3 regions of the Actinoplanes sp. NPDC049118 genome follow, and region 3 is predicted to be linked to each of the others. Evidence: riboswitches for the same ligand, from Rfam matches in the RefSeq annotation. Region 3 holds a riboswitch; each other region holds the start of a gene.

Region 1 (9,976 bases), on a different contig from region 3:
ATGATGCGCTTCGACCAGGGCACCGGCCTGTTCGACACCAACGGCTGGTGGACCGGCGCCAACGCGCTCACCGCCCTGATCGACAACAGCCGGATCAGCGGCATGCACAGCTACGACTACGCGATCGCCGCGACGTACGACAAGCAGATCAACGCCCGGCAGGGGCAGTTCCGCAACGAGTACCTCGACGACACCGGCTGGTGGGGACTCGCCTGGGTGGCCGCGTACGACCGCACCGGCGACAGCCGCTACCTGAACACCGCCCGGGCCGACGCGGACCACATGTTCGGCTACTGGGACACCCGCTGCGGCGGCGGCATCTACTGGCGCACCGACCGGACCGTGAAGAACGCCATCGCCAACAGCCTCTACATCCAGCTCAACGCGGCCCTGTCGCAGCGCATCGGCGGCGACGGCGTCTACCGCGGGCGCGCACAGGCCGGCTGGGCCTGGTTCCAGAGCACCGGAATGATCAACAGCTCGAACCTGGTAAACGACGGCGTCAACCTCGGCACCTGCCGAAACAACGGCGACGTCACCTGGACCTACAACCAGGGCGTACTGATCAACGCGCTGGTCCAGCTCAACAGGCTGACCGGGGATGCGAATGCGCTGGCGGTCGCCCGCCGGGTCGGCGACGCGGCCACCACGAGCACGTACCTCAACAGCGGCGGCATCCTGCGCGAACCCAACGAGCCCGACCAGTGCGCCGGCGACGGCGTCTCGTTCAAGGGCGCGTTCGTCCGCGGGCTCGGCGTGCTGAACGCCGCGGTCGGCCGCCCCTACGACGCCTACCTGCGGCGTCAGGCCGATTCCGCGTACGCCAGGAGCCGGACCGGCTTCGACGCGTACGGCAGCCACTGGGCCGGCCCGTACACGGGCACGAACCACTCCTGCCAGCACAGCGCGCTCGACCTGCTGAACGCGGCCCCCTAGCCCGGCCGGCCGGCCTTGAGCGCGGCGATGACCGCGGCGCTGAGCTTCTCCAGGTAGTCGTCGTCGATCGGGGTGCGGGAGACCGCCAGCCGCCAGTACAGCGGACCGAGCATCAGATCGACCGCCAGGTCGGCGTCGGTGCCCGCGGGCAGTTCCCCGCGGGTGACGGCCTGGCCGACGATCTTCTCGCCGACGGCCTGCTGATGGGTGCGCAGCGCACCCTGCAGCGTCTCGGCGATCTTCGGGTTGCGCGCCGCCTCGGCCATCAGGTCGGGGATGATCTGCGACGCGATGCGGTGCCCCAGGGCCTTGCTGACGATGAACATCAGCAGTCGCAGATCGCCCGCGAAGCTTCCGGTGTCGGGCATCGGCACGCTACGCTCCGCCACCGCGGACACTATCTCGAGTACCATTTCGAGCTTGTTGCTCCACCGGCGGTAGATCGCCGTCTTGCCGACACCGGCACGGCGGGCCACTGCCTCGATGGAGAGCCGCCCGTAGCCGACCTCGGCCAGCTCGTTCATTACCGCATTCCGGATGGCCGCGGTGATGTCCCCGCGGAGCACCGCCGCTCCGGCGGGTGCACGTTTCGCTGTTGCCACGGTCTCACTATACGCGAGGACGCAACGGTTGCGTTCCGGCGCTCGTTCGGATACTTTCGGGTCAGCGTCGATACGACGCCGTTTCATCGCGCACACTTGTACCTGTGTCCCCGGACGAATCAACCAGGTCCTCGGCCCCTATCGGACCGACCAGATCGGAGCGCCACCCCATGCCCCCTACGGCGGTCGCCGATTCCGAAACCGGCCTCACGCTCAAGGAGCTGGCCCGCAGGCACGGCCTGAGCGCCGCCGGCAAGCTGCCCAGCCTGCCGGACTATTCGCGGCAACTCTGGTCCTACCGGCACTTCATCGCGTCGTACGCGAACGCCAAGGTCTCCTCGACGCTGGGCCGCACCAAGCTCGGCGTCTTCTGGCAGGTGCTGACACCGCTGATCAACGCGGCCGTCTACTACGTGATCTTCGGCGTGGTCCTGGACGCACAGAGAGGCGTCGACAACTTCATCGCCTACCTGTGCACCGGCGTCTTCATCTTCGGATTCACCCAATCCGTGGTGCAGGGCGGCATCCAGGCGATCAGCGCCAACATGGGCCTGATCCGGGCCCTGCACTTCCCCCGGGCCAGCCTGCCGCTCGCCATCACCATGGTCGAGATTCGCAACATGATGGCCTCGATGGTCGTGCTCATGGCCATCGTGCTGGTCTCCGGCGAGCCGATCACCTGGCAGTGGCTGCTGATCCTCCCGATCTTCCTGCTCCAGACGATCTTCAACGGCGGCCTCGCGATGGCGACGGCCCGGCTGGGCTCCAAGGTCGCCGACTTCAAGCAGCTGGTGCCGTTCATCATGCGGATCTGGCTTTACGGCTCCGCCGTGCTCTACCCGGTCACGCTCTTCTCCGACCACCTGAGCGGCTGGAAGCTGGCCGTGGTCGAGGCGAACCCGATGCTGATCTTCATCGACCTCATGCGGCACGCGCTGATGGAGGACGTCCCGCTGTCGGCGTCGGCCCCGCTGCTGTGGGCCCAGGCGATCGCCTGGACGCTCCTGGTCGGGCTCGGTGGTTATGTCTACTTCTGGCGCGGAGAGAAGGGGTACGGCCGTGGCTGACGGCTCCAGCACCGACCGGCGCGAACCGACGGTCATCGTCGACGACGCACACGTGGTCTACCGGGTACACCAGTCCGCGACGCCCGGAACGGGCAGCCCGCTGTCGAGCTTCAAGCGGATCGTCACCGGCGCCAAGCCGGCCACGCTGCGCGAGGTGCACGCGATCAAGGGCGTCAGCTTCGTCGCCTACAAGGGCGAGGCCGTCGGCCTGATCGGCACCAACGGCTCCGGCAAGTCGACCCTGCTGCGGGCGATCGCCGGGCTGCTCCCGGTCGAGCGGGGCGCGATCTACGCGGCCGGGCAGCCGTCGCTGCTCGGCGTCAACGCGGCCCTGATGAACGACCTGCCGGGCGAGCGGAACGTCGTGCTTGGCTGCCTGGCGATGGGCATGTCTCCGGCGCAGGTGAAGTCCCAGGTGAAGGACATCATCGAGTTCTCCGGGATCAACGAGCGCGGCGACTTCAGCTCGCTGCCGATGCGCACCTACTCGTCCGGCATGTCGGCGCGGCTGCGGTTCTCCATCGCGGCGGCGAAGAAGCACGACGTGCTGCTGATCGACGAGGCGCTGGCCACCGGCGACGCGAAGTTCCGCCGGCGCAGCGAGCAGCGGGTCCGCGACCTGCGCGCCGAGGCCGGCACGGTCTTCCTGGTCAGCCACAGCGAGCAGTCGATCCGGGACACCTGCGAGCGCAGCATCTGGCTCGAGTCGGGGCAGATCCGGGCGGACGGCCGGACCGAGGACGTGCTGAAGGAGTACGAGGCCTACGTCAAGCGGTAGGCCCCGCACCCCTGCCGGCTAGCGCATCGACAGATGCACGTGGTTGGTGTGATCACTCGAGGGGTCGCCGTTGCCCCGGGAGTACGCCTTCCAGCCGCTGCTGGGCAGCCAGATCCGCTTGAACCAGATCACGTAGAGCACGCCGAGCCCGCCGGCGTTGTTGATGAAGTAGTTCGACAGCCTGTCGCCGTATGTCCTGCTGCTGCCGGTCGCGACGCCGCCGAAGCCTTTCTTGTCGGCGGCGAAGTCGCAGGCCTTGCCCTGTGGGTGCTCGCCGCTGTTCTGCTCGCGGAAGCACGAGACGAAGCGGGTGAAGCCGTCCTTCTGCGCCTCCTTCATCGCGTGCAGGGTGCGCCCCGTGATGCAGCCGGACGTCGTCGGGTCGTTGACGCTGCAGGACTGGTTCGGCAGCGAGCCGTCGGAGTTGCGCGGCGCGGCCGCGGCCTTCAGGCTGCTGCCGCCGCCGCTGGAACCCCCACCGCTGGACTCGGCGCCGCTCGACGATTCGTCGACGCCGTTCGCCGCGTTGGCCGCCTTGAGCGCGCCCTCCGCCTGCGCCTTGCGCTTGGCCATGATGTCGAGCTGGCGCTGCTGGTCGCGGATCTCGGCGTCGATCGCGGTCTTCGCCCGCTCCTGCCGGCTCCGGGAGTCCTTGAGGTCACGCACCGCGCGGTCCTGCTTGACGGCGACCGTCTCGAGGATCTCCGCGCGGTCCAGCATGCTGCCGGTGGAGTCGGCGGTGAGCAGGGCGGTCATCGGCCCGAGCCGCCCGACGCGATACGACTGCTGGACGATGTCGTCCAGCGCCGCCTGCCTGGGGCCGAGCTCGGTGTCGATCTCCTTGAGCTTGTCGATCAACTGCTGCTGGCGCTTCTTGGAGCGGACCAGGGCCTCCTTGGCCTCGACGAAGCCCCGGGACGCCGCCTCGAGCTGCTGGACCAGGGACTTGGAGCCACCCTCGCCGTCGTCGCCGGAATCACCCGGCGCGGCGAGCGGACGAGGGGCGGCGGAGGCGGGGGACGGGGCGACGAGCGCCAGCCCCGAGGTGGCGACGAGCGCCGCGAGCACGGTCGCTAATCGCCGGCGGACAGGGTTGAGCCTCACGTGCTTTCCTTCCGTCGGCCGCCGACCGGGTTAGCTGACGGGTTCGGGACGGAAGCGATCCCTACCGGTCCACGCTTACGGCGCGGACCCGATTCACCCCATTACTCGGTTGGTTCCCCGGCTCGCCTTGCGGCGATTAGGCGGCGGTCTGCTCTGAGACCGTGACGAACACTACCCATCGATGCTAAGAATCGACAGGTGTCGCACTCTGGGCAACAATGCGAGCACTCGGCGTAATTCTGGCGTGAAAGGAATGCAACGACTCACACCGATGTCTCACCATGGGTTAACGGCCCGTGCCATTCCATCGAAAGGTAACGGAAAGTCGTTGTGGGGTAACGCTTTTCTGGCCCTCGCGGAGACTGGCAGACGGCCCGATGTCAGGTAAGCTGGCCGCCGGTTGCTGCCAAGGAAGGCACCGCCCCCAAGGTGCCGGCAGCCCACCGCCTAATCGCCGCGAGGCGAGCCGGGGAACCACACGTAGTAGTGGGGTGAATCCACTTAACCGTGGTAGGGATCGCTTCCGTCCCGAACCCGTCAGCTAACCCGGTCGGCGGCCACGCGGAAGGATTCTGAATGACGGCAAGACCCCGCCGGTGGCTGGTCCTCGCCCTGGCACCGCTCGTCGCGGTCACGATGCTTCTCGTGCCCGCCGCTCCGGCCAGCGCCGACCCCGACGACAAGAAGTCGTCGACAGCCGATGACGGCGACGACGATCCGCTTCTCAACGACGTTCTCGACTCCACGGGTCGGCGTTTCGTCGCGGCGAAGTCGGCGGTAGCGAAATCGACCAAGACGCAGCTCGGCCTGGCCCTCCAGGTCAAGAACGCCGAGTCCCGCCGGGACGCCCTGCTTCCCGAGGTCGGCGCGGTCGCGGCACAGCAGTACCGCAGGGGTGGCATCTCCACCATGGGCTTCCTGCTGAACGCCAAAGGCCCGCGGGGCTTCCTCAAGAAGGCGGTCTCGCTCGAGGAGATCAGCGCCCTCAACGACGGCAAGCTGCACGAGCTCTACCAGGCCATCGACCAGGTCAGCGCGGCCAAGGCCCGCCTCGACCAGGAGGTCAAGGCCCAGCAGCGCAACCTCGCCCTGATGAAGAAGCAGAAGGAGTCGGCGGAGAACGCCCTGGCGAAGGTCGGCGGCACCACGGTGACCGGCGGTTTCGTGCTCGCCAACTCGCCCGTGGCCGCCGCGGCGCCGCGCAACTCCGACGGCGACTTCGGCGCCGAGTCGTGCAGCGTGAACGACCCGACGACCGGCGGCTGCGTCACCCCGCGGACCTTCCACATGTACAAGGAAGTGAAGAAGGCGAACTTCAAGCGGTTCGTCGGCTGCCACCGCAACGGGGGCCCGTTCGAGCATCCGAAGGGCCGGGCCTGCGACTGGTCGCTGCAGAAAAGCGGCTTCGCGCCCTGGCACAACCGGGACACCCGGGAGTACGGCAACAACCTGATGGCGTTCCTGGTCCGCAACGCCGACCGGCTCGGCATCCTGTACGTCATCTGGAACAGGCAGATCTGGTTCCCCGCGACCGGCTGGAAGTCGTACTCCGGCCCGAGCGACCACACGGACCACGTACACGTGTCGATGCTCTGATCCTCCAGCCATGAGAAAGCCCCCGCCCTGCGAGAGGACGGGGGCTTTCTCGTTGCCGGGGTCGGTCAGCTGCCGGTGGCCCGGCGGACCGGGGCACGACCGGCCGGCTGGGTCGGCGGCAGGTCGGTCGGCGGCGCCGGCGGGATGCCGAGCACGACCGGCTTCACCTGGGTGATCGTGACCTCCTTGCCGTGGTGCAGGAGGTCCAACCGGGCCGAGCCGCCGCCGTTGCGCAACGAGTAGGTGACCTCGTCGGCCGTCACCTCCACCCGCAGCCGCAGGCCGCGCCAGAGCAGCGAGAACTCCAGGGCGTTGATCCGGCTCGGCAGGCGCGGCGCGAACGACAGCTGTCCGCCCGAGTCCCGCATGCCGCCCAGTCCCGCCACCAGTGCGATCCAGGAGCCGGCCAGCGACGCCACGTGCACGCCGTCGCGGGCGTTCTGATGCAGGTCGTGCAGGTCCATCAGGGCGGCCTCGCCCAGGTAGTCGTGTGCCAGCTCGAGGTGACCAACCTCCGCCGCCATGACGGCCTGGATGCACGCCGACAGCGACGAGTCCCGCACGGTACGCGAGTCGTAGTAGGCGAAGTTGCGGGCCTTCTCCTCCGGCGTGAAGGCGTCGCCGCGCACGTACATCGCCATGACCAGGTCGGCCTGCTTGACCACCTGCTTGCGGTACAGGTCGAAGTACGGGTAGTTCAGCAGCAGCGGGTACGCCTCCGGCGGGGTGTTCTCGAAGTCCCACTCCTGCAGCCGGGTGAAGCCCTCCGACTGCTGGTGCACCCCGAGCTCCCGGTCGTACGGGATGTGCACGGATGCCGCCGCGTCCCGCCACGACGCCGACTCCTCGCCGTCCACGCCCAGCCTGCGGGCGAGGTCGGGATGCCGCTTGGCCGCGTCCGCCGCGGCGAACATGTTCTGCTGCGCCATCAGGTTGGTGTAGATGTTGTCGTCCACCACGGCCGTGTACTCGTCGGGGCCCGTGACGCCGTCGATGTGGAAGCGGCCGTGCCGGTCGTGGTGGCCAAGTGAACGCCACAGCCGGGCGGTCTCCACCAGCAGTTCGAGGCCGACCTCGCGCTCGAAGTCGTAGTCGCCGGTGGCCGAGACGTAGCGGCGCACGGCGTCGGCGATGTCGGCGCCGATATGGAAGCCGGCCGTGCCGGCCGGCCAGTACGCCGAGCACTCCTGCCCGCGGATGGTGCGCCACGGGAAGGCCGCGCCCTGCAGGCCGAGGGTCTGCGCGCGCTCCCGGGCCAGATCCAACGTGGAGTGCCGCCAGCGCAGCACGTCCGCGGCCGCGGACGGCTGGGTGTAGGTCAGGGCCGGCAGCACGAACGTCTCGGCGTCCCAGAACGTGTGACCGTCGTAGCCGGGGCCGGTGAGGCCCTTGGAGCCGATCGGCCGCTGCTCGGCGCGGGCACCGGCCTGCAGCATGTGGAAGAGGCCGAAGCGCACCGCCTGCTGCACCTCCGGGTCACCCTCGACCTTGACGTCGGAGTGGTCCCAGAAGGCGTCGAGATAGTCGCGCTGCGCCTCGACGAGGCCCTCCCAGCCGTCCAGCCGGGCGCTGGCGAGGGCGGCGCCGACCTGGTCGCGCACCGCCGGCAGCGACCGGTTGCTCGACCAGCCGTACGCGGCCAGCTTGACGACGCGCAGCTTCTGCCCCGGCTCGAGCTTGCAGGCCACCGTGGTGCGCAGCCAGTCCGGGTGCCCCTCGGTGGTGACGGCGTGCTTGCCCGGCGCCTCGACCAGGTGCTCCATCGCCGCGGCCATCCGCAGGTCGCTGGCCTTCGTCCGGTGCACGAGCAGGCCACCGGTGCGCTGCTCCAGCAGCTCCTCGGCCTGCAGCGGGTGATCCAGAACCGCGGCGACGCGGGGGTCCTTGCTGGTCGGCGGGAGCTGCTCGTTGGCCACCAGCTCGGACTGCAGGATCAGCCGGGCGGGGTGGTCCAGCGGCTCGACCTCGTAGAGGAACGCGACGACCGAGCGCTGCGTGAACGACACCAGCCGGACGGTGCGCACCCGGATCGCCTGGCCGGAGGGCGAGACCCACTCCACTATCCGCTCGAGGGTGCCCGCGCGCAGGTCCAGCGTGCGCTCGTGGGAGCGCAGCTCGCCGTACCGCACGTCGAACGGCTCGTCGTCCACGAGGAGCCGCATGAGCTTGGCGTTGGTGACGTTGACCATCGTCTGGCCCGACTCGGGGAACCCGTAGCCCGCCTCGGCGTACGGCAGCGGCCGCAGCTCGTAGAACGAGTTCAGGTAGGTGCCGGGCAGGCCGTGCGGCTCACCCTCGTCCAGGTTCCCGCGGATGCCGATGTGGCCGTTGGCCAGGGCGAAGACGGACTCGGACTGAGCCAGCAGGTCCAGGTCCAGCCGGGTCTCCCTGATGTGCCAGGGATCGACGGGGTAGGCCCGTTCACGGATCACGGTGGTGCCTCTCGCACTGAAAAGGAGAAAGAGTGTGGGGTTACTTCAGGAGCTCGGCGAGGTCCTGCACGACGAGGTCAGCGCCGTGTGCGCGCAGCGCGTCGGCCTGGCCGACCCGGTCCACGCCGATCACGATGCCGAACCCGCCGGCCTTGCCGGCGGCCACTCCGGCCAGGGCGTCCTCGAACACGGCGCAGTTCTCCGGTTCCACCCCGAGCAGCTTGGCGGCGTACAGGAAGGTGTCCGGTGCCGGCTTGCCCGGCAGGTGTTCCGTGCGGGCCGTGACGCCGTCCACACGCACCTCGAGCAGGTCCGCGATGCCGGCCGCGTTCAGCACGTCCGCGCAGTTGGCGCTGGCCGACACGACGGCGCGACGCAGGCCCGCGTCCCGGACGGCGTGCAGGTAGTCGACGGATCCGGCGTAGACCTGCACCGCGCCTTCCTGGATCTTCTGCAGGACGAGCTCGTTCTTGCGGTTTCCGATGCCGTTGACGGTCTCCTCGTCGGGACCGTCGTCGGGCGCGCCTTCGGGCAGGGTGATGCCCCGCGAGGCGAGAAAGGTGCGAACCCCGTCGGCGCGCGGCCGACCGTCGACGTACTGGTGGTAGTCGGCGCCGGAGTCGAACGGCACGAACGGCTGCCCGTTCCGGGATGACCACACCTGGAGAAACCCGTCGAAGGTCTGTTTCCACGCCGCGTTATGCACCAGGGCGGTCTGTGTGAGCACACCGTCGAGGTCGAAAAGGCAGGCCGTCACTTGAGGAGGTAGTCCGAGCACTGGACCAATGTAGTCGCCCCGGATGGCCAACACGCCTCTATGCGCAGGACGACATTTCCACGGCGTTTCATGCCGTGTTCAACCGCCCGCCTAGGCGCCGTTGACCAGGTCAGACATGGTAATACAACCGGGCGCGTTTATTCGGAGTCCGATAGTAGTCCCAATCGGACCGGTGGCCATCGTGACTTCGTCGCACAGTTGGTGCGCCAGCCAGATGCCCCGGCCGCCCACCTCGAATGCCTCCGGCGCCTCAGGCGGATGGCGGAACCGCTCCGGGATCCCGGGTCCGGAGTCGGTGACCGTGCACCACAACGACCCGGCGGTGCCCCACAGCACGATCCGGCCGTGACCGCCGGCGTGCAGGACGGCGTTGGTGATGACCTCGTTGATCGCCAGCACGAAGCCGTGCAGGCGATCGCTGAGCGCTCCGCGGTCCAGCCGCGCCGTGACCTCGTGGCGGACCACGGTGATCTCGTCACGGCCGAACGTGCGGTCCAGCAGCGTGAACCGCACGCCGTCCGATTGGCCGGGATTCGATCGATCGGGATCTTTGCGCACCGGTGCGCCGTCCGGCGACTCCCTGCCCGGAGCCGGACGCAGCACGTCGTGGTCGACAGTTTCCTCCACCGCCGAGCAGCCTACGCTGTGTACCGCCTCCGTGGCAGCCGACAGATCCCGTGAAA
Region 2 (9,976 bases), on a different contig from region 3:
CTGACGCCGCTGCCGGCGGCGTCGCGGGAGGCGATCGAGCCGCTGGTGCTGATGATGTCGCCGTTCGCGCCGCACCTGGCCGAGGAGCTGTGGCGCAAGCTGGGGCACGACGGCACCCTGGCCTACGTGGACTTCCCGGTGGCGGATCCCGCCCTGCTGGTCGCGGAGTCGATCACCTACCCGGTGCAGGTGAACGGCAAGGTCCGCGGCCGGGTCGAGGTCGCGCCCGACACGACCGAGGATTCCGTACGCGCGGCGGCGCTGGCCGAGGTCGCCGAGGCACTGGCCGGCCGGGAGCCGCGGAAGGTGATCGTGGTACCGGGCCGGCTGGTCAGCGTCGTGGTCTGACCGCAGTCGTCTCCGGGCGGCCCGTCGCGATCCGTTCGCGGCGGGCCGTTCCGCGTCAGCCGGGTGTGCAGACCGGCCCGGGCGTCAGGTGGGGTCAGGCGGCGGGTGCGGCCACGGCCGCCGCCGCGGCGGCGTCGCGGCGGGCGGCCAGGCGCCAGCGCAGCACGATCGCGGTGGTCAGGCCCATGCCGATCGCGGCCGGGGCGAGCGTGAGCGGGTTCATCGAGCCCGGCGAGGTCACGGCCGCGCCGATCACCGCGTACGAGACCGCGGACGGCACCGCCGCCAGGGTGGTGCCGAGCAGGTAGCGCACGCGGCAGACGGACGTCGTGCCGTACGCGTAGCCGATCAGGCCGTAGGGCGCGAGCGGCAGGAAGCGGACCAGCAGGACCGCGGCGAGGCCGCGGCGGTTAAGCCAGCCGTCGAGGCGCTCGAGCTTGCCGCCGGCCCGGGCGCCGAGCGCGCCCCGGCCGGCCCAGCGGCCCGCGTAGTAGGTGGCCGCGGCGGCGATGACGGCCGCGGCAAGCGCGGTCGCCGCGCCGATCGCCGGGCCGAGCAGCGCGCCGCAGGCGAGGGTGATCGCCGTGCGGGGGACGAGCACCGAGAGCAGCAGGCCGCCGACCACGGCGATCGCCACGGCGGCCGCGGGGCCGAGGGCGACGACCGAGTCGGCGATGGCGTGCAGGGGCAGGACCGCGGCGGCGACGCCGAGCGAGGCCACCACCGTCCCGAGTACGCCGAAGCGGACCAGTCGCCGCCGCCAGCCGATGGGGGTGTCCGGGTGCTGCGTGCTGACCTGAGGGTCCGTGGCGGGGGTTTCGATGCCCCGCGGGGCGATCAGGGTGTCAGTCATGCAGGCGTACCGCCCCAACTTCTCGTCGGTCCAGGACAGGTCGTGCTGGTCAGGCGTCAGTCACGGGTCATACGGCGCCCGCTGCGGCGAGCCGCTCGCCTCGAAGCCGGTCGGCCCAGGTGTCGTCGAGCGGTTGAAGACTATCGGCGCCGATCGCCCAACGCAGTAGCAGATCGGCTATAGCTGGGTTGCGAGCGAGTGCGGGCCCGTGCGCGTAGGTGCCGAGGATCTTCCCGTGCCAGGCGCCCTCGGTCTGGCCGTCGTTGCCGACGCCGGCCGTCACCCGTGCGAGCGGTGCGACCCCGGGGCCCAGCCGGGTCCGGCCGCCGTGGTTCTCGAAGCCGGTCAGCGGGGGGAGCCCGAGCCGCGGATCGATGTCGCCGCGAACCTCACCGACCGCGCGGGTCTCGCCGCGGTCGGAGGTGAGGTCGAGCAGGTCCAGTCCGGCGCATTTGGCGCCCTTCGCGTAGAACGAGCCACCGAAGAGCTGGTAGCCCGCGCAGACGGCCAGCACGGCCGCGCCCTGGTGCACTGCCCGGTGCAGGCCGCCGTCGGTTATCAGCCGCTGCGCCGCGAGCGCCTGCGGCCCGTCCTCGCCGCCGCCGATCAGGTAGATGTCGGCGGTGGTGGGCAGCGCCTGGTCGGAGCGGACCTCGTAGGTCTCCACCGGGATGCCGCGCAGGGCGGCCCGGCGGCGCAGGATCAGCATGTTGCCCCGGTCGCCGTACGTCGACAGCAGGTCGGGGTAGATCCACACGATCCGCAGCGTGCTCTCACTCATGCCTTCACCTCCGCTGGCGCTCCGGCGACGACATGAGTTTGGTACTGAGTTGATGATTCGCTCGCAAGCTCGCTCATGCCGTCACCTCCGCTAGCGCTCCGGCGACGACATGAGTTTGGTACTGAGTTGATGATTCGCTCGCAAGCTCGCTCATGCCGTCACCTCCGCTGGCGCTCCGGCGACGACATGAGTTTGGTACTGAGTTGATGATTCGCTCGCAAGCTCGCTCATGTGTTCTTCCTCGGTTCTCCGCCGCGGGCAGGCTCAGTTGACACGGTCCAACTCCGCTCGGATGTCCTGGAACGCGGTGTAGTTCGCGATCACCTCGAGTCGGCCCGGCGGGCTCGCCCGCACCGCCTCGTCGAAGGTATGAACGTGCCGGAAGGCCACATCGTTCACTTCCAGGCGTACGGCGAGGTCGTAGGCACGGTCGCCGGTGATCAGGACCTGCCGCCCGCGGAGCGGGGAGAAGTCGACGTCGTAGAGCCACGACGTGTCGAAGCCGTCGGGGTCGCGGGCGTTGATGGAGAGCAGTGTCGGCGCCACCTCGGCCATGTCGAAGGCCTCCAGCCAGCTGGCCGGGTTCTTCGCCAGCAGCAGCCGGATGTTGCGCCCGTCGCGCTCCACCTGTGCGTAGCGGCCGGCCACGGAGGCCACGCCGGCGAGCCGTGGCGCGGCCTCTATCGGCCGGACGCCGAACTCGGCGGCGACGGCCAGCGCGGTGGCCGCGTTGCCGAGGTTGACCTGTCCCGGCAGCTGCAGCTTGACCAGGTGCCAGTCGCCCTTGGGGTCGACGACGCCGTCGTCCTCCACGGTCCACTGGGCCCGCGGGCGGCGCAGCGGGCAGCCGCTGCACCACCAGTCGCCGTCGGCGCGCTCGATGGGCGAGCCGCACTCGGGACAGACGAAGGAGTCGTCGTGCCACCGCTGCCCGGCGCTGAACCACACGACGTGCTGCGTGTCGATCGCCGCCCAGACGACCATCGGGTCGTCGGCGTTGGCGACCACGTGCACGTCGGGGTGGGCCGCAAGGGCCGTGCGCCACATCTGCGCCATCATCGCCACCTCCTTCGCCCGGTCGAGCTGGTCGCGGGACAGGTTGAGCAAGGCGACCACACGCGGGGTGGTCTCGTCGATCACCCGGGCGAGGTAGTGCTCGTCGACCTCGAGCACCGCGAACGGGGTGGCGCCGGCCTTGGCCAGGGCCGAGGTGTGCCCGGTCGGCATGTTGGCACCGAAGGAGTTGGTGGCGACCGGGCCGAGCACGCCGAGCGTGGCCGCGGCGAACCGGGTCGTGGTTGTCTTGCCGTTGGTGCCCGACACCAGCGCGATCGCGCGGCCGGCGGCCAGGTTCCTGAGCAGGTCAGGATCGATCTTGAGACCGATCCAGCCGCCGATCACCGAGCCGTCACCGCGTCCCGCGGCCCGCGAGAGCGCCGCAGCGGTTCGCGACACGGAGGTCGCGACCTTGGCCCGTAGGGGCATTTTCCCGTCCGTCACGGCGACGAGGGTACCGGAAACGGACACTACGTCGAGTGGCCCCGGGGCCCGCGGCCTGCGGTGGGCCGGGATCGGCCGAACGGATGATCTCCGCTCCGCCGCTCGGTGCGACGTTTGGGCCGGTGGGGGCGTTTAGACCGGCATTCTCCCGATCTTGGCCCGGTCCAAGATCCACCCGCCCGCGGCTTTTTGTGTGTTGTGTTTCACCCGTTACTTTCGGCGCAGCGTAAGTGGTCAACTACGCCACGTATCGGCATTTGTCACAGCGGGGTTACAAACCGGACAGGGTCAGGTGTGCCAAATACTCTGGGTGACCATTCGGGGCCCCACGGTCCCCGCGGAAATCGGGTAGCAAGGTTGGGCCGGTGAGCGTCCGCTCGCCGCTCGTATCGCATCGGACCACGCCGAGCCCTGCCCCGGTCCGGGCGGCACGACCACTGAGGTAGCAACAACCACACAGGCATACGGGGGCAGGGACGGGGGACCCAGATTCGGTCCGCCGGTGGTCACGTCGCTTCGGCGGCGCGTACCGCCGGGACCTTGGGGTGAAGTCGCCAGCGGCGACCGGGCATCCTTCCCGCCCGAACCCGACAGCTAACCTCGCAGGCGTGCCGGAGGGATATCTCTACCGTGCACGAACGCAGTTCGAGCCGGAACCGCCGCATGGCCGGAACCGGCACCATCGCACTGTCCCTGGGTCTCTGCCTCTGTGCCGGCCAGCTGGTCGCCACCCCGGCAGCGTCCGCCGCGGCTCCCGTCGTCGAGGCGGCCGCCGCATCGGCGATCAAGCCGAAGATCACCAACTCCGCGACCCGCTCCATCGCGTGGGGCAAGGCGGTCAGGGTGACCGCCAAGGTGATCGACCCCAAGACCGGCAAGGTCGTCACCAAGGGCTCGGTACGCCTGCAGGCCAAGCGCGACGGCAAGTGGCGCACCTGGGTGACCCGGAAGCTGTCCGCCAAGGGGACGGTGACCCTGGCCGCCGAGCCGCACATCACCGGCTACTTCCGGACGCAGTACACCGGAGCCACCGGCTACAGCTCGGTGACCAGTCCAGGCATCAAGGTCACCGTGCGCAGCAGCGGCGCGAAGGTCCTCGCCGAGGCCAGGAAGCACAAGGGCGCGCTGTACAAGTTCGCCGCGGCGGGCCCCAAGCGCTTTGACTGCTCGGGCTACACCCAGTACGTCTTCCGCAAGACGACGGGCAAGAAGCTCCCGCACAAGGCGAACTCGCAGCAGAAGCACGGCAAGAAGATCAGCAAGAGCAAGAAGCGGATCGGCGACCTCATCGTGGTCCGGTCGGGCTCGTACGGCACGCACGCCGGCATCTACGCGGGCAACGGCTACATGTGGGACTCGCCGCACTCGGGCGCCCGGGTGGGCAAGCACAAGATCTGGAGCAACAACTACGTCGTCCGGCGCCTCGCCGCCGCCTGACGGAGTCATCCGTAGCGGTGCGGCACCAGTAAGTACGGTGCGGCACTAGTAAGAGCAGTACGACAGTTCAGTGGGGCGCGACCCGGTTCGGGTCGCGCCCCACTGTCGTATGCGCTCCACTTTCTCCTCCACTTTGCTCCCCGCCCGGGTGCCGGGGGGCGGCGTCCCGCTCCCGAACGCCCGATTTCGGGGGACTTTCGTGCCCGGGTGGGCGGCATGTCGGAAAGTGGACCATGGCGCGGACCGTGAACCCCTCCACTTCGGCTCCACCGGCTCTGACGTGCGCATTCATCCGCGAATCTGACTCGCAGGCCGCGTCATTCTGGTTGCGGGTGGAGGGAAGTGGAGTAGAGTGGAGCGCAGTGGCAGGGCCTGAGGAGCTGACTCCGAAGGGGTTGCCGGCCCAGACGACAGGCGGTCCGCGAAACCGCCCGGGGCAGGGGGGTTGGGCCGATGTTTCTCGGCACGCACACCCCGCGCCTCGACGACAAGGGACGGCTGATCCTTCCGGCGAAGTTCCGCGACGAGCTGGCGGGAGGTGTCGTGATCACCAAGGGGCAGGAGCGTTGCCTTTACGTCTTCCCGATGCCTGAGTTCCAGCGCATCGCGGGCCAGTTGCGCGAGGCGCCGGTCACCAACAAGGCGGCGCGGGCCTACAGCCGGGTGTTCTTCGCCAGCGCGCACGACGAGATCCCCGACAAACAGGGCCGGGTCACCATCCCGGCCCACCTGCGGGGGTATGCGGCGCTCGACCGCGAGCTGGTCGTGATCGGCGCGAGCACCCGGGTGGAGATCTGGGACAAGCAGTCCTGGGAGCAGTACCTCTCGGCGAGCGAGGACGAGTTCGCCGACATCGAGGAGGGGGTGCTGCCCGGCGGACTGTGAGGCGTGGCACCTGTGGGCCGCCGACACGGTCCGGACGTCGCCGCCGCCGTACTGCGAGATCTCCAGCCGCTCCCGCTCCTGGCGCCTCTTCCCCGGCGCCAGGCGTGTGTCCGGTCGGGCGCGCCCGAAGGCAACGGGCACGAGCGGATGGGGATCTGGCGGTACGGACGGACGACCGGGCACATCGGCGCCGAACGCCCCGGTCGGGGGCGGCCGGCACTGGGGTAGGGCCGGGTGAGCGCGGAAAGAGCGGGCTATGGGGGTCGTCATGGGGGAGCTTCGCGGCACGCACGTGCCGGTGCTGCTCGAGCGCTGCCTCGAGCTGCTCGCCCCCGCCCTGGCCCTGCCGGGCGCGGTGCACGTCGACTTCACGCTGGGGCTGGGCGGGCACGCCGAGGCCGTGCTGGAGCGGCACCCGGACGTGGTCCTCATCGGACTCGACCGGGACACCGAGGCGCTCACGCACTCCCGGCACCGGCTGGCCCGTTTCGGCGACCGGGTGCACTTCGTGCACGCGGTCTACGACGAGCTGCCGGACGTGCTCGCGGGGCTCGGCCGCCCGGCGTTCCACAGTGGGCTGTTCGATCTCGGCGTCTCCTCGCTGCAGCTCGACGAGCCGGACCGGGGCTTCGCCTATTCGCGGGACGCGCCGCTGGACATGCGGATGGACCAGTCGCGGGGCATCACCGCGGAAGAGGTCGTCAACGGCTACGAGCCGGGCGAGCTCGTCCGCATCCTGCGGGTGTACGGCGAGGAGAAGTTCGCGCCCCGCGTCGTCTCGGCGATCGTCCGGGAGCGGGCGAAGGCGCGGATCGTCTCCTCGGCGCACCTGGCGGAGCTGGTCAAGGACGCCATCCCGGCCGCCGGCCGGCGTACGGGTGGCAATCCGGCGAAGAGAACGTTTCAGGCGCTGCGGATCGAGGTAAATGCGGAACTCACGGCGGTCGAGTCCGCCGTGCCGGCTGCGCTCGACCTGCTGGCGCCGAAGGGGCGCCTCGTAGTGATGTCGTATCAGTCCTTGGAGGACCGGATCGTCAAGCGCGCCTTCGCCGCGAGGGCACGCAGTACCGGGCCGATCGAACTGCCGGTCGAGCTGCCCGGCACGGGTCCTTCGGTGCGGCTGCTGACCCGCGGGTCGGAACCGCCGAGCGAGGCGGAAGTGGCGGAGAACCCGCGGGCGGCCTCGGTGAAGCTGCGCGCGGTAGAACGGATCGATAAGCACGAACAGGCATCGGGTGCCGCCCGCGAACGGCCCCGGATGTCTGCGCACGGGGGACAAGGGCGGTCACGCCCGGGGGCACTCCAGGAGGGGGAGGGGCATTGAGCGAGCGCAGGACTGCGCCGCGGTCGGGGGGCCGGACCGCGGAGCAGGTTGGCAAGGACCGGCGCAAGCCGGCCGCCGCGACGAGCGGCACCACGACGGGCGGTGGCGGCCGGGGGGCGCGTCAGCACCCGGCCGTCGGTGCCACCCAGGGAAGTGCCGCCCTGAAACTGACGGCCGAGCAGCAGACCGACAACGCCGCCGCGCCCCGGCTGCGGGTCGCCCCGCCGGCGCCGATCAACGCGCCCCGGGCGCCGTTCATCGCGCTCGTGGTCGCGGTCGTCGTGGCCGGGGTGATCGGCATCCTGCTGATCAACACCAAGACCGCGGAGAACTCCTTCCGCATCGACACGCTGCAGCAGCAGCAGAAGAAGCTGGACACCCAGCAGCAGGAGCTGGAGAACGAGATCGCCGCCAACAACAGCCCGGGCAGCCTGGACGCGGCCGCCCGCCGGCTGGGCCTGGTCAAGGCCGAGAACCCGGCGTACATCCGGCTGCCGGACGGTGTGATCGTCGGCGTGCCGCGGCCGGCGACCGGCGATGTGGCCGTGACCGCGCAGGACTCCGCCGCCACCTCGGCGACCGGAAGGTAGAGCATGTCGCCGCGCGCCGACGAGACGCCGCGCCGGGGCCGGGAGCCCCGGCGCGGCGCTTCGCGTGACCTGCCGCCGGCCGAGGAGTCCGGGCGCGACGACGACCGGACCCGCGGCTTCGGCGGCATCGGCGACGCGCGGGCGTACACGCCCCGCGGCCGGACCGTGCGCGAGGGCGACCAGCGCACCCGTTCGCCGCGTGCCGGCCGGGACACCGACCCGTTCCGCCCGGCGCTGCAGGTGCTCGACGGCGGGCGGCCGGCCCGCGCCCGCCGCCGCGAGCCCGAGGAGCCGCCGCCGCCACCGCAGCGCCGCGGCCGGGAGGAGCGGGACCGCGAGCGCGAGCCCAAGGGCCGCGCCGCCCGCGGAACGACCCGCGCGGCCCCGCCCGAGGACGACGAGTGGGACGACGACACCCCGCGCCGGCCCCGCCGGACCACGGCCGGTGCCACCCGCGCCCGCTCGACGGCGAACCCGCGCAAGGGCGCGGCCGCCACCCGTACCGAATCGGGGGCCCGGACCGGCCGCGAGCGTAAGGTCGCCGCGCCGCCGGGACCGCGACGCGGCACCGCCGGTCGGCCCGCCAAGGCCGCGCCGCCGACCCGGCCCCGCTCGCGTCGGCCCGTGCCCGCGGTACCGGCCGAGCCGCCGAAGCTGGCCAACAGCACCCGGCGGCTGCGGCTGGGCACCGTGTTGGCGCTCGCCCTGTTCGCGACGATCGGGGTACGGCTGGTCGTGCTCCAGGTCGTCGACACCCCCGCGTCCGCGCAGAGCCTGCTGGAGCAGCGGCAGAGCCGGCTCACCGACGTGACGCTGCCCGCGCCGCGCGGCAGCATCCTGGACCGTTCGGGCGCGGTGCTCGCGCACAGCGTCGAGGCGCGCTACATCTACGCCGACCCCGAACTGGTCAAGGACGCGCCCGGGGCGGCGGCGAAGCTGTCACCGCTGCTCGGCGTCCCGTCGTCGCGGCTGGTCGAGCTGATGGCGAAGAAGAAGCGCCCCGGCGGCGGCGCGTCCCGCTTCGAGTACCTCGCCCGCGGTGTCGACATCGCGGTGGCGGACCGGATCGCCCTGATGAAGCTTCCGGGCATCGGCTCCGACCGCGACGAGCGCCGCGACGTGCCCGGTGCCGACCTGGCCGCGAACCTGATCGGCTTCACCGGCGAGGACCACTTCGGTCTGGAGGGCATCGAGGCCCGCTACGACGACCTGCTGCGCGGCACCGACGGCAAGCGGGTCTTCGAGCGCGGCAACCCGGACGTCAAGAAGGGAATGCTGGCCAAGGAGATCCCGGGCGGCTACAGCTCGTACCGGCCGGCCGCGCCGGGCTCGTCGATCCAGCTGACCATCGAGCGCGACCTGCAGTTCGAAGTGCAGCGCATCCTGAGCCGGCAGATGGAGCGGGTGAGCGCCACCATCGGCGCCGCCGTCGTCATAGACGTGCGGACCGGCGAGGTGCTGGCGCAGGCCAGCTACCCGGCGTACAACGCGGCGAAGCCGTTCGACTTCAAGCCGACCGAGCGCGAGGACGTCGCCAGCAGCGTCATCGCCGACCCGGGTTCGACGCACAAGGCCTTCACCATCGGCGCGGCCCTCCAGGAGGGCGTCATCACGCCCGACTCCACCGTCACGGTCGGCCCGGGGCTCGTGCTGGGCGGCAAGCCGTTCACGGACACGCACAGGTTCGCGGCCGGCACCAAGCTGACCATCCCCGGCGTTCTCGCGTACTCGTCGAACATCGGCACGATCCGCATCGCCCAGAAGCTCGGCAAGGAGAGGCTGTACGACTACCAGCGCCGGTTCGGCCTCGGCGAGACCACGAACGAGGGTATGCCGGGCGAGGCGAGCGGCCGGCTGCTCACCCCGGACGAGTGGAGCGGCTCGGCGTGGGGCTCGGTGCCGATCGGCATGAGCGTCGACGCCACGCTGGTCCAGATGGCGGCCGGCTACGCGGCGATCGCGAACGACGGCACCTACATCCAGCCGCGGCTCATCAAGGCCACCATCTCGGGCAAGGACGGCTCGGTCACCCCTGCGCCGGCGCCCGTGACCCGCGAGGTGCTCAGCCCCGAGGTCGCGAGCCAGCTGCGCACGATGATGGAGTCCGTCGTCGATTCCAAGGGCGGCACCGGCGGCCGGGCCGCGGTCGCGGGCTACCGGGTCTCCGGCAAGACCGGAACCGGAAAGATGCTGGTCGAGGGGCAGTACACCAAGCACAACGCGGGCTCGTTCATCGGCATGGCGCCGGCCGACAATCC
Region 3 (9,976 bases):
TCGCTCGAGTGCCCGCCGTGTGCGTACACCGCGAAGCTGCCGCCGAGCGCGAACGGGATTTCGGCCTGTTTCAGAACGGAGGCCACCCGTTTGAGCGTGTTGACCAGGCCCTCGTCCACCCGGTGCGGCATGGCGGTCTCCCTGTGTCCTTGGTGTGCGTTTGCCACTTCAGCGACTACCCGAGCGGCTGACCCCTCACACCCCGCAGCACGCGGTGCCAAGGTCAAAATAAACTGCTTGACCCCATTTTGGTACGCCGACAGCCCCGCCCACGCCCGAACCGTCCGTGACTCTCCCGGGTACCGTTGGCGGGTATGGTCCCCGACCTTGTTTCCCTCCCGGTGTCCCGTTCCGATGGCGGCCGTCTACGCACGGTGGCGCTGGTCGGCATCGACGGCTCCGGCAAGACCACCCAGGCGCACCAGCTGGCGACCGCGCTGGCCGCGCGTGGCCTGCCCGCGACCTACCGGCGCAACGCCGGCGGCCGTCGCTGGTTCGGCCGGCTCGCCGTGGTTCTGGGCCGCCGGGACGGTGAGCACCTGCTCGGCCGCAGGGCCATGCTCTTCGTCGAGTCGGTGCTGCGCTGGCTCGCCATCCTGCGCACCCTGCTGCGCCGCCGGATCACCGGCGAGATCTCGGTCATGGACCGCTACGCGGTCTGCCAGTACGCGAGCATCCGCGCGCACGCCAAGACGCCCCGCCCCGGCCGGCTCAACCGCGCCGAGCGCCGGGCCCGGCTGGCCTACCGGGTCTTCCCGAAGCCGGACGTCACCTTCCTGCTCGCGGTCGACCCGGCGATCGCGTATGACCGGATCGAGCGGCGCGGCTACGACCACGAGGAGATGGCCTACCTGCGGGCGGCGTCGGCGGCCTACGAGGCGCTGCCGGAGCGCCCGGACTTCGTCGTGATCGACGCGAACGGCACACCGGACGAGGTGGGGGCGGCCCTGATCGGCTACCTCACCGACCCGGCGCCGCCGGCCGCCGTGACGGTCCCGCCGGCGCGGGTGCCCGTCGAGCGCCGCGGCCCGGCCGCGGCGGTCGTGTCACATGCGCGCGTGCTGATCCTGGCCGGGGCGACGCTCGCCGCGGCCGCGTCGGCGCTGACCTACCAGCTGGCCGAGGGCTTCTAGGCCCGGCCGTAGACGGGGATCGTCGCGCCGCTGGTCGGCTTCGACCCGTCGCCGGCCAGGAAGGCGATCACCTGGGCGATCTCGGCCGGCGCCACCCAGCGCGAGAAGTCGGCGTCCGGCTGGCCGGCCCGGTTGGCCGGGGTGTCGATCACGCTCGGCAGCACTGTGTTGCAACGCACACCGCTCTTTCGGTACTCGACCGCGACGGCGTTGGCGAAGGCCAGCACCGCGGCCTTGGCGGTCGCGTAACCGGCCGCGCCGGGGAAGGGGGCCACCGCCGCGCGCGACGACACGCACACCACCGAGCCGCCGCCGGCGTCCACCAGGTGCGGCAGCGCCGCCGCTGTCACCAGGTAGGTCGGGCGCAGGTTGGCCCGGATGATCGCCTCGAAGTCCTCGATCGCCGTCTCGTGCACGAGCCCGCCGCCCGCGTACCCGCCGACCAGGTTGACCACGGCGCGCAGCGGCGCGTCCGGGTCACCCGCCGCGACGGCCACGGCCGCCCGCACGTCCGCGGGCTCGCTCAGGTCGGCCTCGACCCCGACCGCACCCTTCGGCAGCCGGCCGGCCGCGCCCGCACGCACGGGAGCGACGACCCGCCAGTTCTGATCCCGCAGTATCTCGACGACCGCCTCGCCGAGCCCACCCGTCCCACCCGTAACCAGCACGCTGCGCTCCATGGGGAGCACGTTAGCGGTGTGTTTTCCCTCACTGTCGCGAGGATCGGCCGAAGGGTGCAACGGGCCCGTCCGAACGGCCGTCATCCATGCGTGGGTCACCCGTGCGGGCTAGTGAACTGCAGCCTGTCGTGCCGCATCGTGGCAGTTGGTCCCGGTCCGAGCAGCGGCGGGATCTTTTGCCGTGTGCATTTGCTTCAGGCCCGGCGACAACCTGTCGATGCTGGAGATGAACCCATTTGGCTACCCGGCCGTACTGGGTAGTGACGAGCATCGCAGGGAGACGCGTGATGCCCGTCGCTGTGACGAATGAGGGGCCGATGGTGTCATGAGGTAGGCGCAAGGGTATGCGTATATCGACGCATCCACGCCGGGTGCGGCTCCGAATGCCTCTGAGAGGGCCTTCCTCAGTAAGTATGCATGCGGCTCTCAGGTGACACTCAGACATTCGTGACACTTTCGAACCACCAGCCGGAATCAGTGCACGCCGACTTCTGTTCATGTAGGTGTCAGCACCGCAATGCACGAGCTGCGGAAGTTACGGGGACGGCTGATGGACGCAGGTATTGCCCGTAACAGGGTTAGTGAAGGCAATGAGGGGACCGTGGGCAACGTGGAGAAAAACACCGTGATGCGGACCGACCAGGTCGCCGAGGAGCGCGACCTCGTCGGAGTCTACCTGCACGAGATCTCCCGGACGCCGCTGTTGGATGCTGCCAGGGAGGTCGACCTCTCCAAGGCAATCGAGGCCGGGCTCTACGCCGAGCACCTGCTCGACACCGGCGAGGTCCGTCGCGGCGTGAGCCGGGAGGAACTGGAGCGACTGGCCACCGAGGGCAAGCGGGCGAAGGACCTCTTCATCCGCGCGAACCTGCGACTCGTCGTGTCGATCGCGCGTCGCTACGTGCGTTCGGGCATGCCGATGCTCGACCTCATCCAGGAGGGCAACACGGGCCTCGTGCGCGCCGTCGAGAAGTTCGACTACGAGCGCGGCTACAAGTTCTCGACCTACGCCACGTGGTGGGTCCGCCAGGCGATCAGCCGGGCGATCGCACAGCAGGAGCGCACCGTGCGCCTGCCCGTGCACCTGGTCGAGGACGTCAACCGGATGCGCAACGTCACCCGCCAGCTCGTCCGCGAGCTCGGCGCCGACCCGGAGCCCGCGCAGGTCGCCGCGGCGCTGGGCGTGACGGTGGAGCGCGTCACCGAACTGACCCGCTGGGCCCAGGACACCGTGTCGCTGGACACCCCGGTGGGCGACGACGGCGACACGAACCTCGGCGACCTCGTCGCCGACAGTGACGCCCCGTCGCCGGAGGAGATCGTCCTGACCGCGCTGGAGCGTCAGCGCATCGAGGGCCTGCTGAACCACCTCGACGACCGGTCGGCGGGCATCATGCGCGCCCGGTACGGCCTCGAGGACGGTCGCGAGCACTCGCTGACCGAGGTGGCGTCGCGCTTCTCGCTCTCCCGCGAGCGGATCCGCCAGCTCGAGATCCAGGCGCTCGGCCGGCTGCGCGAGCTGGCCCGGGCCGAGGGCCTGCAGGCCGCGTAACCCAGAACCGCCCACGATCACAAGAAGGCCGGCGCCCCCACGGGGCGCCGGCCTTCTGCTTGTGCCTGACTCAGCCGATCCGGCCGTAGCCGTTCGGCGTCATGATGTCGATCGACCGCTTCTTCACGGGCTGACCCGCGCGGGAGGCGTCGATGATCTGGCCGCCGCCGACATAGATGCCGACGTGACCGTTGCTGCGATAGAAGACCAGGTCGCCCGGCTGGAGCTGGGAACGGCTGATCCGGCTTGTCGCGCTGTACTGCGCGGCGGCGTTGTGCGGCAGCGACTTGCCGGCCGCCCGCCAGGCGGCGGAGGTCAGGCCGGAGCAGTCGTAGCCGTTCGGGCCGTCGGCGCCATAGTCGTACATGACGCCGATGGCGTTGTAGGCGAACGTCACCGCCTTGCCCGCCGAGCCCGAGATCTTCGGGATGGGGCCGGTGTACCTGCTGCCGGTCTCGGTCGCCGAGCCGTACGCGGCCGTACGCATCGCGTACAGCTCCTTGAGGTCGCCCTCGATCTTCTTCTTGCGGTCGGACAGCTCCTTGACCTCGGCGGCCTGCTTGTCCTGTGTCGCCTTGAGGGCGGCCTGACGCTCGGCGAAGTTCTGCGTCGTCGCGGTGTACTTGGCGATGTCCCGGCTGCGGCTGCGGGAGATCTGCTCGAGGATGCTCATCCGGTCCATGAGGTTGTCCGCTCCTTCGAGCATGACGTTCATGGTGCCGACGTTGCCGGACTTGTATGCCGACGCGGCGATGGTGTTCATCTGCGCGCCGGCGGCCACGAGGGCCTCCTTGGCGGGACCGAGCGACGCGATGAGTTCCTTTTCGTCAGCCTTCGTCTTCTTCAGGCTGATCTTCATCTTGTTGTACGACTCGACGACGTCCTCGAGCTGGTCGGACGCCTTGTCGATCTTCTTGGTGAGCTCACTCTTCGACGGTTCCGCGTGCGCGGCGGTCGCCGAGGTTCCGGAGATCGCGATCGCCAGGACGGCGACCGCCAGCGCGCGGAGCCTGGTTCGGGCGTGTGGCAACGGTACGTGGCCTTTCTTCCGCTTGGCCGCCTACCGGGTTAGCTGACGGATTCGGGCGGGAAGAAGGCCCTACCGCTGGCGCGGATTCACCCCGATGCTGCTCGGTGGTTCCCCGGTTCGTCGTGGCGGAAGGGTGACCCTGGGGGATCGGGGCCGTCCCATTCCGCCGGCGAGGATTCGACGGCGCTGGCCGGCGCCACCGAGGGGTGTGGCTGCGGACCGGACCAACCGCATTAACTTATCGGCGCTCGGCATTAACACAAGAGCCGGAAGAGTGACTTGCGCCAATAATCACTAATATCGGAATGATCCCGATAGCGGGCGGCGACAAGGCCGATTCGAAGCGTTACTTTCGCCTACTCTGCCATAGCCGGCGGGGCGTCCGGGACCTCGACGGCCCACTTGTGCGTGACGACCCGTTCCGCCCAGAAGGAGAAGAACGGGACGGTGCCGGCCAGCATCACGAGCAGCATCCGGCCGAGCGGCCAGCCCGCGCGGCGGCTCAGGTCGAACGTGGCGACCAGATAGAGCATGTAGAGGAAGCCGTGGAACGGCCCGACCGCGGCCACCACCGTGTCGTCGTCCCCGAGGTACTTCAGCGGCATGCCGATCACGACGAGCACGATGAGGACCACGCCGACGATCCAGGCGATGATCCGGTAGCGGGTGAGGGCTCCCTGCACGATCCACGTCCTTTGGTTCAACTGGTCTTGGTGCGGCGTCCGGGGTAGTCGCCGGGCCGGGCACCCGGGTGGGCGGCCAGCCAGCTCAGGTAGTCGTTGTACGCCGCCAGCTCGGGGTCGTCGTCGGCGGGTGCCGCGGAGGCCACGGGCACCCGGACCGGGCGGCGTACCGCCACCGGGGGCTCGCCCTGCGCGGGCTGCTCCGGCTCCTCGGCGTCCTGCGCGGGCGCGCGTCCCGCGCGGCGCTCCTGCTGGACCTCGCGGAACCACAGGAAGACGACGAACGCGGCGAACACCGGCCACTCGAAGGTGTAGCCCCAGCTGAGCGTGTTGCCGCCGGTGGCCCGGCTGAACTGCCACCAGCCCAGGCCCAGGAATCCGGCCACGAGCACCAGGGCGAGGACGTGGCGCGCGATCCACGCGGGGGTCCACAGCCCTTTCATGTCGCTCAGCGTACCGGCGTGGGTTTGGCGGCAGGGAGCTCGGGCAACCGTTGCGTTAGGCACAAGGAGGTGGAGTCATGACCGACGCCCGGCTCGGCCCCGGGGACGACGAGCTCGTCGTCTTCGAAACCGGCATCGCTCCCGCGGGTCTGGCAGACGACGACCTGCTGCGCGAGCTGGCGAGTCTGCACCGGACCCGGCTCGACGCGCTGCGGCACGCCCCCGAGGCGGCGCTCGCGACGCATCTGCGGCGCACGGCCGAGCTCGAGACCGAGTATCTGGCCCGGCATCCCGGCCGCGAGATCGATCCGTCCCGGCTCACCCAGGACTTCTGAGCGGATCGCGGGCGGCGGGTGTGGTCTGGGTCACAAGCGCTACCGGAATCCCGGTACCCCGCCGACGGTTGGGTTGGATGTCGGTGCGATCAGTGTCCCCGGGCCTCACCCTTAGCCTTCGCGGAATACCGTTCGGCTGGAGCCGCGTTGAGCCTTTCGCCGAGAGGCGACCTGCGCACCGGCATCTTCATCTGCGCCGCTCCTGGGTTCCGGGGGCGGCGCATTTGTCTGCCCGCGGGGGTTCGTGACGGCGGGGCACGGGTAATCGATCTCCATGGACCAGGACCGTGTCGATCAGCGCGCCGCCGGGACGACGCGCAGCCGTCGCCGAGTCGCAGGCAGCGGCCGTCCTCGCGGCGCTGGACGGGTTCGGGGCGGGCCCGGGGGCCGTGCCGGATTCGTTCCCGGTGCGCTGCGCGGGGAAGCGGACGGTGTCGCCCCGATAGGCACCCGGTAGTGGACACGACTTTCGTGTTCGCCGATGCGCATGGCAATATCGGGCAAATGTCAGCCCCGCAACGGAGCTCCGGACGGCTCGTCTCGCGCCGTGTCCCGCCGGCCTCCGGCACCCCGGGAAATTCCGTCACCGTCGGCCAGACCCGCGCCGTGGGTCGTGGTCGCGTGCCCCTGCCCACCAAGTCCCTGCCGGCCGCCGAGAGCGTGGCCGGCGAGCTGGCGGTGGCCACGGCGACCGTCGTCGCGGCGGGCCGTGGCGTGGCGCCGGAACCGGGCGCCGTGAACGACCGCGGTATCGGGGCGGTCGCGGTGGGCCGTGCGGTGAACGGCGAGGTCATCGCGGCGGACCGGGGCGCCGGCGGTGACCACGGAGTCCCGGCCGTCCGGCCGGGTGACGGCCTGGCCGCCGGCCCGCACCCGGTTGAGCTGGCCGGGCTGCTGCACGAGCTGTCCGTGCGCATGCTCGGCGCCGACGACGTGCCGCAGGCCCTGTACCGCCTCGCCGCCTTCGTGGCCGGCGCGGTGCCGGGGGTGCTGCGCTGCTCGGTGGCGCTGATCGGCGAGGGCGGTCCGCCCGTGCTGGCCGCCTCCGGGGCCCGGGCGAAGGCCCTGGACGACCGGCAGTACGGCACCGGACACGGCCCCGGCCTCGAGGCCGCCCGCAACCGCGTGCTGGTCACCGCGGGCGACCTGCAGTCCGACCCGCGCTGGCCCGAGCTCGCCGAGTGCGCCCGCGCCGAGGGGGTGCACGGCATCGTCTCGTTCCCGCTCGACGTGCAGCGCACCTCGGTCGGTTCGCTGAGCCTCTTCGTCGCGCAGCCGGGCGGCATCGCCCCCGAACTGCTGCTGACCACCATGGCGGTGGTCAACCAGGCCGAGGTTCTGCTCGGCGAGCTGCGCCGGCGCGAGGGGCTCAGCGAGGGCGCCACCGTCGACCGGGCGGCCGGCGTGATCATCGCTCAGCGCGGCTGCGGCGTGCAGGAGGCCTACGACGTGCTGCGGGAGACCTCGCAGCGCCTCGGCATGGACCGCCGGGCGGTCGCCGAGCGGTTGATCGCGGCGGCCGCCCGTAACGCGGAGGGCTGAGGGACTACTTCGTGACGTGCTGGACGACCTCGAACTCCAGCAGGCTGGCGCCCGAGGCGACCGGGCGGCTGCGCTCGCCGGCGTGTGCGGCCCGGCCCGATCCCGCGGACCAGGCCTGGAAGTCCTCCTCCGTCTCCCAGCGGGTGTAGACGAAGTACCGGGTCTCGCCGCTGACCGGGCGCAGCAGCTCGAAGCCGAGGAAGCCCTTGGCGTTCTCCACCGCGCCCTGGCGTGCGGCGAACCGCTGCTCCAGCTCCGGGCCGGCGCCCTCGGGGATCTCGATTGCGTTGATCTTCACGACTGCCATACGACAAAGGGTACGAGCGCGTGCTGCGCCCGTACCCTCCGGTCGTCGGTCTGTCGTCAATAGGAGCTCTTGATCTCCGCGCCGGGGCCGGCGCCGACCTCGCCCGGCACGCCGTTGCAGGCGGCCGCGGCCGCGGCGTCGTCGGCGCGTTGCTGCTGCGCCGACCGCTGGGAGAGCGGGATCTCCGGCAGGAAGAGCACGACGACCAGGCCGATCAGCATGATGGCCAGGGCCATCAGGTAGACCACCTGGAAGCTGTCGGAGAAGCCGGCCTTGAACGGGTGCGCCACGACGTCGGACAGCTGGCTGATGAACGACGTGTCGCTCATGCCCTCGCTCTTCGCCTGCTGGAGGAGCTGCATCTGTGTCGGGTCCGACGCCGCCTGCTGGAACGCGGGCGTCTCCCGGGCGGCCGCCAGCTCATTGTCGATCTTCCCCGGCAGCACGTTGAAGAGCACCGACAGGAAGACCGCGGTGCCCAGCGTGCCACCCATCGACCGGAAGAAGGTGACGGTGCTGGTCGCCACGCCGATCTCGCGCGGCGACACCGCGTTCTGCACCGCGGTGATCATCGGCTGCATGTTGCCGCCCAGGCCGAGGCCCATCAACACCATCACCAGCATGGTGCGCCACAGCGGGGTGTCCGCGTCGATCAGCGCGAACAGCAACAGCGAGGTCGCCATCAGCACGCTTCCGATGATCGGGAAGATCCGGTAGCGGCCGGTCCGGGCGATCAGCTGGCCGGCGGTGATCGAGCCGACCATGATGCCGGCCACGAACGGGATCATCTCCAGGCCGGCGACGGTCGGTGAGGCACCCTTCACGATCTGCAGGTAGAGCGGGACGGTCATCAGGCCGCCGAACATCGCTATGCCCAGGATGGTGCTGGAGGCGGCGCCGACGGCGACCGTGCGGTTGTTGAACAGCCGCAGCGGCAGCATCGCCTCGTCCTTGTAGGCCCGCTCCGCGAAGACGAAGGCCACCAGGCCGATCGCGCCGATCGCGTAGCAGAGGAACGACCGGCCGGAGTCCCAGCCCCACGCGCGGCCCTGTTCGGCGACGGTCAGCAGCGGCACCAGGCCGACGACGAGGAAGAGCGCGCCGGGCCAGTCGATGCGGTGCGGCGTGCGGATGTGCGGCAGGTGCAGCACCCGGGCCACGACGATCATCGCCGCGGCGCCGATCGGCACGTTCAGGTAGAAGACCCAGCGCCAGCCGTCGACACCGAGGATCGTGTCGGCGCCGGCGAAGAAGCCGCCGAGGATCGGGCCGACGACGCTCGCGGTGCCGAAGACGGCCAGGAAGTAGCCCTGGTACTTGGCGCGCTCGCGGGGCGGCACGATGTCACCGATGATCGCCAGCGCCAGCGACATGAGGCCGCCGGCGCCGATGCCCTGGATCGCGCGGAAGGCGGCCAGCTCGTACATGCTCTGCGAGAGTCCGCAGAGGATCGAGCCGACGATGAAGACCGCGATCGCGAACAGGAAGAACGGCCGCCGCCCGTAGATGTCGGACAGCTTGCCGTACAGCGGGGTCGAGATCGTCGACGTGATCAGGAACGCCGTCGTCGCCCAGGCCTGCAGGTTGAAGCCGTCGAGGTCGTCGGCGATGGTCTTGGTCGCCGTCGCCATGATCGTCTGGTCGAGGGCCGCGAGGAACATGCCCATCATCAGGCCGGTCAGGATGGTCAGGATCTGCCGATGGGTGAATTCCACCGACGGCCTGCCTGCGTCCGGTGCGCCCTGCGCCGATCCGTCCTCCGCCGATGCGGTGGTGCCGGAGTCACTCACGCGTTCTCCCGTGCTGATACGGCTGCGTCGGTGCGCAGGAGCGCCTCGACGGAGCTGTTGAATTCTGCGAACAGGTCGGCGAACGCGGTCACGCGCTCGGCCGGCCAGCCACTCAGCGCGTCGCTGAGCAGCGCGTGGCGCGCCTCGCGGAGCCGCAGGCACGCCGAGAGGCCCGCGTCGGTGACCGCGAGCCGCGACACCCGGCCGTCGGCCGGGTCGGCCTCGCGGCGGGCGAGACCGGCCTTGATCAGCTGCGCCGCCTGGCGGCTGACCGTGGACGGGTCGGCGCCCTTCGCCTCGGCGAGATCGGTGACCCGCATCGGCCCGTGGTGCTGCAGCGGGAAGAGCAGCATGAGCGCGGAGAACTCGGCACCGAGGTCTCCCGCGTTGAGCATGCCTTTGGCGCGCGCGCCGAGCCGGGCGAATCGCACAATCTCGTCGGCGAGCCGTCCCGTGGTGTCACTGGCGTCCGGTTTCGTCA

The links. A riboswitch is a leader RNA that binds a small molecule or an ion and turns the genes downstream of it on or off. The one in region 3 is predicted to bind cyclic di-AMP.
Region 1: linked by a shared signal. The riboswitch ahead of AB0B58_RS14230 (hypothetical protein) and the one ahead of AB0B58_RS28070 (NlpC/P60 family protein) in region 3 are both predicted to bind cyclic di-AMP.
Region 2: linked by a shared signal. The riboswitch ahead of AB0B58_RS05825 (NlpC/P60 family protein) and the one ahead of AB0B58_RS28070 (NlpC/P60 family protein) in region 3 are both predicted to bind cyclic di-AMP.

Annotation. Positions count from the first base shown of each region.
Region 1 is NZ_JBEZDY010000008.1:94,587-104,562, forward strand. It holds gene AB0B58_RS14210 (glycoside hydrolase family 76 protein) at 1-936, shown strand, start outside; gene AB0B58_RS14215 (TetR/AcrR family transcriptional regulator) at 933-1,538, opposite strand; gene AB0B58_RS14220 (ABC transporter permease) at 1,709-2,605, shown strand; gene AB0B58_RS14225 (ABC transporter ATP-binding protein) at 2,598-3,383, shown strand; gene AB0B58_RS14230 (hypothetical protein) at 3,402-4,487, opposite strand; cyclic di-AMP (ydaO/yuaA leader) riboswitch at 4,491-4,640, opposite strand; cyclic di-AMP (ydaO/yuaA leader) riboswitch at 4,922-5,060, shown strand; gene AB0B58_RS14235 (hypothetical protein) at 5,064-6,083, shown strand; gene AB0B58_RS14240 (glycoside hydrolase family 65 protein) at 6,149-8,515, opposite strand; gene AB0B58_RS14245 (beta-phosphoglucomutase family hydrolase) at 8,556-9,293, opposite strand; gene AB0B58_RS14250 (ATP-binding protein) at 9,384-9,920, opposite strand.
Region 2 is NZ_JBEZDY010000003.1:228,675-238,650, forward strand. It holds gene leuS (leucine--tRNA ligase) at 1-348, shown strand, start outside; gene AB0B58_RS05810 (VTT domain-containing protein) at 443-1,201, opposite strand; gene AB0B58_RS05815 (glutamine amidotransferase) at 1,269-1,982, opposite strand; gene AB0B58_RS05820 (MurT ligase domain-containing protein) at 2,247-3,467, opposite strand; cyclic di-AMP (ydaO/yuaA leader) riboswitch at 3,919-4,106, shown strand; gene AB0B58_RS05825 (NlpC/P60 family protein) at 4,146-4,919, shown strand; gene mraZ (division/cell wall cluster transcriptional repressor MraZ) at 5,373-5,804, shown strand; gene rsmH (16S rRNA (cytosine(1402)-N(4))-methyltransferase RsmH) at 6,061-7,128, shown strand; gene AB0B58_RS05840 (hypothetical protein) at 7,125-7,718, shown strand; gene AB0B58_RS05845 (penicillin-binding protein 2) at 7,722-9,976, shown strand, end outside.
Region 3 is NZ_JBEZDY010000019.1:97,821-107,796, reverse strand. It holds gene AB0B58_RS28090 (nucleotidyltransferase family protein) at 1-131, opposite strand, end outside; gene AB0B58_RS28085 (dTMP kinase) at 342-1,133, shown strand; gene AB0B58_RS28080 (SDR family NAD(P)-dependent oxidoreductase) at 1,130-1,813, opposite strand; gene AB0B58_RS28075 (sigma-70 family RNA polymerase sigma factor) at 2,364-3,365, shown strand; gene AB0B58_RS28070 (NlpC/P60 family protein) at 3,436-4,395, opposite strand; cyclic di-AMP (ydaO/yuaA leader) riboswitch at 4,408-4,541, opposite strand; gene AB0B58_RS28065 (DUF3817 domain-containing protein) at 4,752-5,078, opposite strand; gene AB0B58_RS28060 (hypothetical protein) at 5,096-5,521, opposite strand; gene AB0B58_RS28055 (DUF6158 family protein) at 5,599-5,856, shown strand; gene AB0B58_RS28050 (ANTAR domain-containing protein) at 6,478-7,398, shown strand; gene AB0B58_RS28045 (antibiotic biosynthesis monooxygenase) at 7,403-7,705, opposite strand; gene AB0B58_RS28040 (MDR family MFS transporter) at 7,762-9,495, opposite strand; gene AB0B58_RS28035 (MarR family transcriptional regulator) at 9,492-9,976, opposite strand, start outside.